DNA from 2 places in the Pseudoalteromonas lipolytica genome. Region 1 is predicted to be linked to the other one. Evidence: predicted binding sites of a transcription regulator. Region 1 holds the regulator's gene; the other holds the start of a gene.
The links. Region 1 encodes sigma-54, which starts transcription at its own class of promoters, with help from an activator protein. Its sites were predicted from a motif close to GTTGGCACGNNNNTNGNNT; they were not measured.

Region 1 (4,437 bases):
CTTCTTTGCCTTGGCTGCTTTCGAGTAACATTAAGGCTAATACACTATCGCCTTCGGCTTCTTTATCGTCTTGGTAAAGCGTTATTTTAGCATCGAATTGCAGTGCAAGTTGTGCCAAAACCGTGGCTGCTCGTGCATGTAAACCAAGCTTATTTTGGATTAAAAAAGTGTCTTCAGCATGCATCGTCGTTGCCTATTGGGTATCTTGCTCGCGGTGGCGTATTTTCACGTTTGCGTGACTTTTCGAAAAGCTCTCACCAATGGTTTGCGCTAAGTAAACCGAGCGATGTTGTCCACCTGTGCAGCCAATCGCAATGGTTAAATAACTGCGATTATTTCGCTCTAAGTGAGGGAGCCATGTTTGTACAAAGGTTTGAATTTGCCATGTAAACTTTTGCACTATGCTGTGACTAGCAAGGTAATCTTTTACTGGTTGGTCTAAGCCTGTCAGTGGTTTTAGATCCGGTTCCCAGTGTGGATTCGGTAAAAAGCGAGCATCAAATACGTAATCAGCTTCTTTTGGAATGCCGTGCTTAAAGCCAAACGACATAAAAGTAATAATGAGCTTTTTGTCTTTTTTACCCAGTATTTTTTCGCGAATAGATTCGGCAAGCTGATGCACGCTGAGATCGGTCGTATCAATCATAAAATCGGCACGGGTGATCAAAACATCCAGTAATACTTTTTCTTGTTTAATCGCTAAATCAAGCGGCAGCGAGTCAATCGATAATGGGTGTAAGCGGCGAGTTTCAGAGAACCGTTTGATTAGTGTTTGATCATCACTATCTAAATAAAACAACGTGGGTTTTGCAAAGCCCGGTAAATACTCAAGAATATCGTTAAATTCTTGCTGTTCTTTCGGCAGGTTACGCACATCGATACTTACAGCAATTTTGTCGTAATTATCTGACACACTGCGTACTAACGAAGGAAGTAGGTTTACAGGAATATTATCAACGCAGTAATAGCCTAAGTCTTCAAGTACTCGTAAAGCGACCGATTTACCTGAACCAGAGCGACCGCTGATAATAATTAATTCCATTTATGCCTCTGATGCAATGACTTTAAACAGATCACTATCTGTTTTAGCACTGCGTAGCTGTTTACAAAATTCTTTGTCTTTAAGTCTATCAGCAATTGTTGATAAGGTCTTTAGATGAAGTTGACAGTCACCATCTGGTACGATGAGTGCGACAAAAATATCCACTGGACGATTATCAATTGCATCAAAATTTATAGGTGACTCACTCACAATTACAAATGCGTGTGGCTGATCTGCACCGCTCATACGACCATGTGGAATCGCAATACCTCGGCCAATACCCGTGCTGCCCAATTTTTCTCTGTTCAATAGGGCATTGAGTATATCTTGCTGAGATAAATGAGGGAGCTGCTCATGAGCCAGTTCGCTGATAAATTCGAGAATTCTTTTTTTGCTATTAAAAAGGACCGCAGCTTTGCTGCAGTCCTGGTTAGTAAGTGAACTAAGTTTCATAATTTAGTGTCGAGCTAATTTCTCTTTGTGTTTAATTACTTGACGATCAAGTTTATCGATTAACGAGTCGATGGCTGCATACATATCTTGGTGTTCAGTAGAGGCAAATAACTCGCCTCCGTTTACATGTAAAGTTGCTTCTGCTTTTTGGCTTAGTTTTTCTACATCTAGAATGACATGAACATTATTAATGTGGTCAAAATGCCTTTCTAGTTTCGCAAACTTGGTGTTTACATAGTCTCTTAATGAATCTGTGATTTCTACATGACGACCAGTTAAATTTAGTTGCATAAGCATTTTCCTTCTATGTAAAACGTCTAAATCAGACTCTTACGCTGATTCGACGGAGGTATTGCTAGAGACTCTCGATATTTTGCTATTGTCCGTCTAGCTACTTTAATTCCTTGCTCAGCCAATATATCTGCAATTTTGCTATCACTCAATGGTTTAGCTGTGTTTTCTGCGGCGATTAGCTTTTTGATTAAAGCGCGAATTGCCGTAGATGAACACTCACCCCCATTTTCAGTGCTTACATGGCTGGAGAAGAAATATTTCAACTCAAAAATTCCCCGCGGGGTATGCATGTATTTTTGTGTTGTTACTCGCGAAATTGTTGATTCATGCATTTCGACCATTTCTGCGACATCATTTAATACCATGGGTTTCATGGCCTCAGGACCATGTTCAAAGAAAGCCTGTTGTTGTTGAACAATACAGTTAGTCACTTTTAATAACGTGTCATTACGGCTTTCTAAGCTTTTAATAAACCATTTTGCTTCTTGTAAATGAGAGCGAATAAATTGGCTATCACTGCTTGATTTTACAGAACGTGACATCGCCGCATAGTGGCTATTCACTCTGATTTTCGGCATGCAGTCTGGGTTTAGTTCAACTACCCAACGGCCTTTTATTTTTTTTACGGATACATCGGGTATCACGTATTCAGACTCTTCTCTAACAATGGTATCCGCAGGCTTTGGATTTAAGCTGTGGATCAATGTCATGACTTCTTTCAGCTCACTTTCTTTAAGCTTAGTCTTTTTCATCAAAGTGCGATAGTCACGACTCGCTAATAATTCAATATGTTCTGATAACACCATTTTAGTTTCAGCTAAATAGGGGGTGTCAGCATCGAATTGGCGTAATTGAATACACAAACATTCTTGTAAACTACGGGCGCCAATACCGACAGGATCGAATAATTGGATTCTTTTTAAGACAGCTTCGACTTCATCAAGTTCGATTTCTTCTTCATCGTTATTTTGATTGAAGCTTTCAACAATGTCTTCGCAGCTTACGGTTAAAATACCCGAATCATCAATTGCCTCAACAATCGCAACGGCAATCGCTTCGTCTGTTGGGCTGAATGGAGTCAGTTGTAACTGCCACATTAGGTATTCGTGGAGAGTTTCGGTTGATGCGCCTTGGTAAATTGATTCATCTTCAGGCATTGGACCTGAGGAACTTGATGGGGCAGCACTCATGTACTCATCCCACGTAACATCCATTGCTAAGTCGTCACTTACGGTGTCTTTGTTGAGGGCATCACTGCTTTCTTGCTCGTACTCGCTTGCAGCTTCGTCAGCCGACGCGCTTAGTTGGGTATCGTCAGATTCGGCTTTCTGCTCGTTCTTGCCAATACTCTCTTCTGCATAATCTGCTTCTTCAACTTCAAGCAAAGGGTTAGAGTCTAACGCTTCTTGAATTTCTTGCTGGAGATCCAATGTACTGAGCTGCAACAAACGGATAGCCTGTTGCAGTTGTGGAGTCATTGTAAGTTGCTGGCCCATGCGCAGCTGTAATGATTGCCTCATGTATCCCTAACAATCCTTTTTAGTCTTATCAAACAATAGCACGATGCCGTTAACTATTTATTTGATTTATTGTCATTGTTATAAGTCTAGCAGATGCTCTAGTCGGTGGCGTATTTAAAGCCTGAATTGCTCGCCTAGATACACATCGCGTACAGTTTGGTCGGCTAACACATGTTCAGGTGTACCTGATGCAATTAGCTCCCCATGAGAAACAATGTAGGCTTTTTCACAAACATCAAGGGTTTCTCTCACATTGTGGTCAGTAATTAATACACCAATACCACGATTTTTTAAGTGCTCAATAATTTTCTTTATATCTAACACTGAAATAGGATCAACACCAGCAAAAGGCTCATCGAGCAAAATAAATTTAGGGTCAGCGGCCAGTGCGCGTGCTATTTCAACACGACGGCGTTCACCCCCTGACAATGCCATACCTTGGCTGTCACGAATGTGTTGAATGCTAAATTCATCAAGTAAGCTGTTAAGTGTTTCTTCGCGGCCTTGTTTATTGAGATCTTTACGGGTCTCTAAAATGGCCATTAAGTTTTGATAAACAGTCAGTTTTCTAAAAATCGATGATTCTTGTGGCAAATAGCCAATACCTAAGCGAGCGCGGCTGTGCATTGGCAATAAGGTGATGTCGTTATCATCAATGCTTATTTTACCTTTGTCACTGGGCACTAATCCCACAATCATGTAAAAGGTGGTTGTTTTACCTGCGCCATTTGGCCCAAGTAAACCGACAATGCTGCCAGCTTCTACCTCAAGGCCTACATTTTTTACAACTTGGCGACCCTTATAGCTTTTAGCTAATAGCTCTGCTTTTAGTGTGCTCATGGCTGGCCTTCATCGTTCTTTTTGTTATCAACAGGCACTAAAATAGTGTGTACACGATCGGTCGAGTTTTCATCTTTCTCGGCACTTATCAGTTGCTGTTCCATATCGTATGTAATGCTCTTGGCACTGACTTTTTGGCCTGCTTGAGTCACTTGTGCATTGCCAACGAGTGTTAATAAGCGTTTAGCAACATCGTATCGAACTTCTTCAGCACTGGCGCTCATAATAGTGCCGTCAGCTTGTTTTTCTTCAAAGTAAGCGGGCTTTCCTGTGGCAATAATTAATTCA
Region 2 (4,437 bases), on a different replicon from region 1:
AAATGCGCTTGCTGAACACAATATTCCATTTGCGATTGTACCGGGTGTGACAGCTGCGAGTGCTTGTAGTGCTTATACCGGGATCCCCTTAACTGATAGAACATGTTCGCAATCGGTGCAGTTTGTTACCGCCCACTTCAAAGATGAACAACAACAAGCAAATTGGTCCCAGCTTGTTGCTGCAAAACAAACCTTAGTGTTTTATATGGGGTTAACGCGTGTTGATAGTATCGTGAAGCAGCTGATTGAACACGGTATGAAACCTAATACACCGATAGCAATAGTTGATAAAGGAACGTTAGCAGAACAAAAAATATGTTGCCAAACACTGGCAAAAATTAATGTTGAACACGCACTTAAAGACTTTACAGGGCCTGCTTTAGTCATCATTGGTGACGTAGTAAATCAGCGTAAAGATGTAAATTTAGCAATGTTAAAGGCAGACTACTTTGTTAAAGAAAGAGTGCCGTGGCAACTGCCATTTTAATTCGCTTTTTTAAATTTTGCGCGACAGCATTAAAAATGCTGTCGCAATCAATTGCTCCTCGAAGAAGTATAAGCTGGAAGAGCTAAATTTTCGGATAATTTCAGTGTTGATTGAGTACTCTAAATCAACGCTAAATGTTAGCGACCTTGGCAACAATGTTATTGGCGACTTCTATTAAAGTTTGGTTTTGAGACATCGCTGTTTTTTGTAACAACTGATGCGCTTGTTGCTCACCTATTTTAGAACTTTGCATTAAGAGTATTTTGGCTCTGCCAATGACCTTTTGCTCATGCAGTGCTCGCTTTAAATTCTCTAGCTCGTTCGTCATGTGATTAATATGGTTTGCTTGTTCACAAATTAAATCGTAAAACGATTTGTGACCAGCTCTAACCTCTCTCTCTTGTTGTTCTAAGACACCCATCTCTATACCATGTAATCCAGAAAACTGGTGATCAAATAGCATATTAAAACTTGAATCAACCGCGTTATCCTCCGCGATTTTTTCCATTAATACATTATGATTTGATATTTCTCCTTTTGCTTCTTCTATACGGACTTGAACCTGCTCCATGAGTCGAGAGGTCAGCATATTTTCAATGTTTTGTAATCCATCAATTCGTTTCGTAGCAACTTCATACCACACTTCACCAAGCTCGGGAGTATAGCTATTTGTTTCGGATAGCGCTTTGAACATTGTTCGAAGTTTATTGATATCACTTGTCAGTTCAGATTGTTTTAATGTTTTCCATACAGATTGCTCATCGGCTGCTGCAAACTCTAGGAACCGCTCAAAAATATCGTGTTGCGCACGTTCCAGCTCTTGCATTTTAGATAAAATATTTTGATCGTTCTGTTGCTGTGAAAATCCAATTGCACCCAGCGCGCGCTCTTGTCCCGCTAATTCTTTACCCTGAATAAAGTTGAATAATGCCACTAACGTTTTTGTGATTGACGCATCATTAGATACATCAGCCGCCTCAAAAATAAGGTTTATTATTTTGCCAATTAAACGGCAATACGCATCAGTTGATTTGAGTGGCGTGACATCTTGTTTTTGAATTTGTTTGCGCAATGTTGGCAACTGATCAAGGCATTGAGACGCTAATGTAATCGATGTTAAAAGCCTTACCTGAGTATGCATTGAATCACTACTTAAGAACTTTGATTTTAAGCGTGCTCTTAGCGCCTCCTCTGCATCTGAGGTATGCTTAAATTGTAGAGGTAAGTGTGCTTTATACGCTGTACCTTTGGACCCTAAATAGACGTTTGCTGTTCCTCGTTCTCTTTGAAGTTGATGAATCATACATGTAGCAGCCATGACAATCCTGCAATTTGATGCTAATGCATACAAACTATTGAGCTCGGCATGTTTCGCTGCGAGTAGAAATTGTTTCGTACTATTTGATGGTGTCGACATATATTAGGGACTACATAGATAGAATAGTTTTGTAATAAGCAATTATTATTCCCTGTGTAAAAATACGCCTTTTGAGAGTTTGCTCTGTGTTATTTGGATTTTTATTAAACGCAACTACCTCGCCTGTAAATGGGGTTTACAGTTCAAGAAAACGCGAGGCAATTATTTATTATAGTCACGGTTTAGGCTTATCACTGTAGTGCTCATAATCACCCATTCGCCCCAAATTGATGCGTTTTATGCTCCAAAGTAAAGCAAATGTTAATTTTTAATTTTGTGTTTTTGATTTTTACTTATTTATGCGCTTGAAATTTAATGGCTTTTATTGGTTTTCTATTGTTGGCATATAACTTGTTTAATTAGTTGTGAACAGTTGCACTGACTGTGACAATTGGAAATGTAAAGGACAATGGCGTCCGCAATCTGCTCTTCTAAAAGAGCCGATGCGGGCGTTTTTTTTTGCCTGGAAAATAGTCACATTTTAACTGTGAAATTAACATAAAAATTAACTATCAAAGGTGAATAACATGGCTTACTTGTTACCAAGTGATTTCGTTACAAAGATGGTGGATGCTGGCGAATCAAAAATTTATATGTCCACGCGTGACACGATTATCCGTGCCTATATGGCAGGTGCTATTTTGGCATTAGCTGCTGTCTTTGCAATTACTGTTGCGGTGCAAACGGGGGTCTTTCTGATTGGAGCAATTCTTTTTCCGGTCGGTTTTTGTATGCTTTATTTAATGGGGTTCGACCTTCTAACGGGCGTCTTTATGTTGACTCCATTAGCTTGGCTTGCGCGGCGCCCTGGGGTTACTTGGCCGCAAATACTGAGAAACTGGGGGCTTGTTTTCGTAGGTAACTTTGCAGGTGCTTTAACTGTGGCAATTATGATGTCGTTTGTTTTCACTATGGGTTTTAACACTGATGGTGGTGCAATTGCCGCTAAGGTATCCAGCATAGGTGAAGCACGTACTCTAGGCTATGCGAAATATGGTTTTGAAGGCTGGATGACCATCTTTATACGCGGCATGCTGTGTAATTGGATGGTGTCAATGGGGGTTGTAGGAGCAATGGTGTCTACGCATGTCAGTGGTAAAGTCATCGCGATGTGGATGCCGATTATGCTGTTCTTTTTCATGGCGTTTGAACATTCCGTTGTAAATATGTTTTTATTTCCGTTCAGCCTAATTATGGGGGGGGATTTTTCCGTTGTTGATTATTTAATTTGGAACGAAATTCCAACCGCGCTTGGAAATCTAGTTGGTGGTCTCGCTTTCACTGGACTCACTTTGTATACGACGCACTATCGCACAAAACCAAAACGCAAGTTAACGGAAACAGCTGCACCGATGGGCGACAATGTCATTGCAAAATAGTTAAACCAATAAATGCGTAAAAATAGGCAAGAAAAGTTAACAATGACTTCGCATGTAATAGCAAAATCCCATTCATTGAAAGGGTTGAAACTGGTCAATCAGGACAGCGTAAAATGTTACATCCCTACGTTAGATGGTACACGTTCGAAAGGTGTAATTGCTGCTATTGCAGACGGTATAAGTAGCAGCCAGGTTAGTCAATATGCGAGTGACTTGGCTGTTACGCTTTTCTGTGATGAATATTTACGAACTAGTGATGTATGGTCACCTGCAAGGGCTGGCAGAAAAGTACTTGAAGTCATTAATCTGCAGCTGCTAGCAAAGACACAATATAGTCGGTATAGGGATAATTTTGATCACGGATTTGTATGCACCTTTTCTGGAGTGATCATAACCGAAACGAGTGCTTGCCTATTTAACTGCGGTGATTCAAGTATATTCCATATTCAAGGTGATGAGATTGTTTGTTGCAGCAAACAGCATCGTGCTGCCGATGAGTTTGATCATCAATATTTAAGTAATGCACTGGGCATTAGGTCTAATTTGCAGTTAGAAATTCAACATATCGCGCTCAGTGTTGGCGATTACGTTTTACTCGCAACGGATGGAGTAACAGAATTTGTTTCTCCGCAGATGTTACTAAATTTCTTTAAAGGCTGTTGCACAGAAAAGCAACTGCAATACGCATGTGAAAAAGTCACGGCGCTTGCTCAAGCTAACGGCAGTGATGATAATCTTACTATCCAAGTTATTAAACTATTAAAACACCAGCAAGTAGAAAGCTCAGATTACTCAGACGAAGGGTTTTTACCTGTGGTAAACGATCTGAAAGTGGGTGATGTCGTAGACAATTTTAAGCTTATTAAACAGTTGCATAAGAGCGATAGGAGCTCTTTATTTAAAGTTCAAGACATTGGCACAGGATTAAACGTTGTCATGAAAGTTCCATCGGTGTCTTTGCAATCAGATATTAATTACTTAGATGAACTCGCCAAAGAGGAGTGGTTAATTGCCAAGGTTAACCACCCTAGCGTTGTTAAAGCAGTGTCGCCCTCTAAACGACACTCTTTTTATACTTTAACCGAGCTAGTTGAAGGTATTACCCTTCGGCAATGGCTTAACGATAATGGTCGGGCAAACTTGCAACAGGTGCG

Region 2: D0907_RS18230 (formate/nitrite transporter family protein) is a predicted target of sigma-54. The motif match lies at 2,243-2,261, and genes of this name have one in related genera.

The regions. Positions count from the first base shown of each region.
Region 1 covers NZ_CP032090.1:518,718-523,154, forward strand. The annotation lists gene D0907_RS02415 (HPr family phosphocarrier protein) at 1-184, opposite strand, end outside; gene rapZ (RNase adapter RapZ) at 194-1,042, opposite strand; gene ptsN (PTS IIA-like nitrogen regulatory protein PtsN) at 1,043-1,495, opposite strand; gene hpf (ribosome hibernation promoting factor) at 1,499-1,786, opposite strand; gene D0907_RS02435 (RNA polymerase factor sigma-54) at 1,813-3,309, opposite strand; gene lptB (LPS export ABC transporter ATP-binding protein) at 3,424-4,149, opposite strand; gene lptA (lipopolysaccharide transport periplasmic protein LptA) at 4,146-4,437, opposite strand, start outside.
Region 2 covers NZ_CP032091.1:437,043-441,479, forward strand. The annotation lists gene cobA (uroporphyrinogen-III C-methyltransferase) at 1-487, shown strand, start outside; gene D0907_RS18225 (nitrate regulatory protein) at 618-1,805, opposite strand; gene D0907_RS18230 (formate/nitrite transporter family protein) at 2,432-3,283, shown strand; gene D0907_RS18235 (bifunctional protein-serine/threonine kinase/phosphatase) at 3,326-4,437, shown strand, end outside.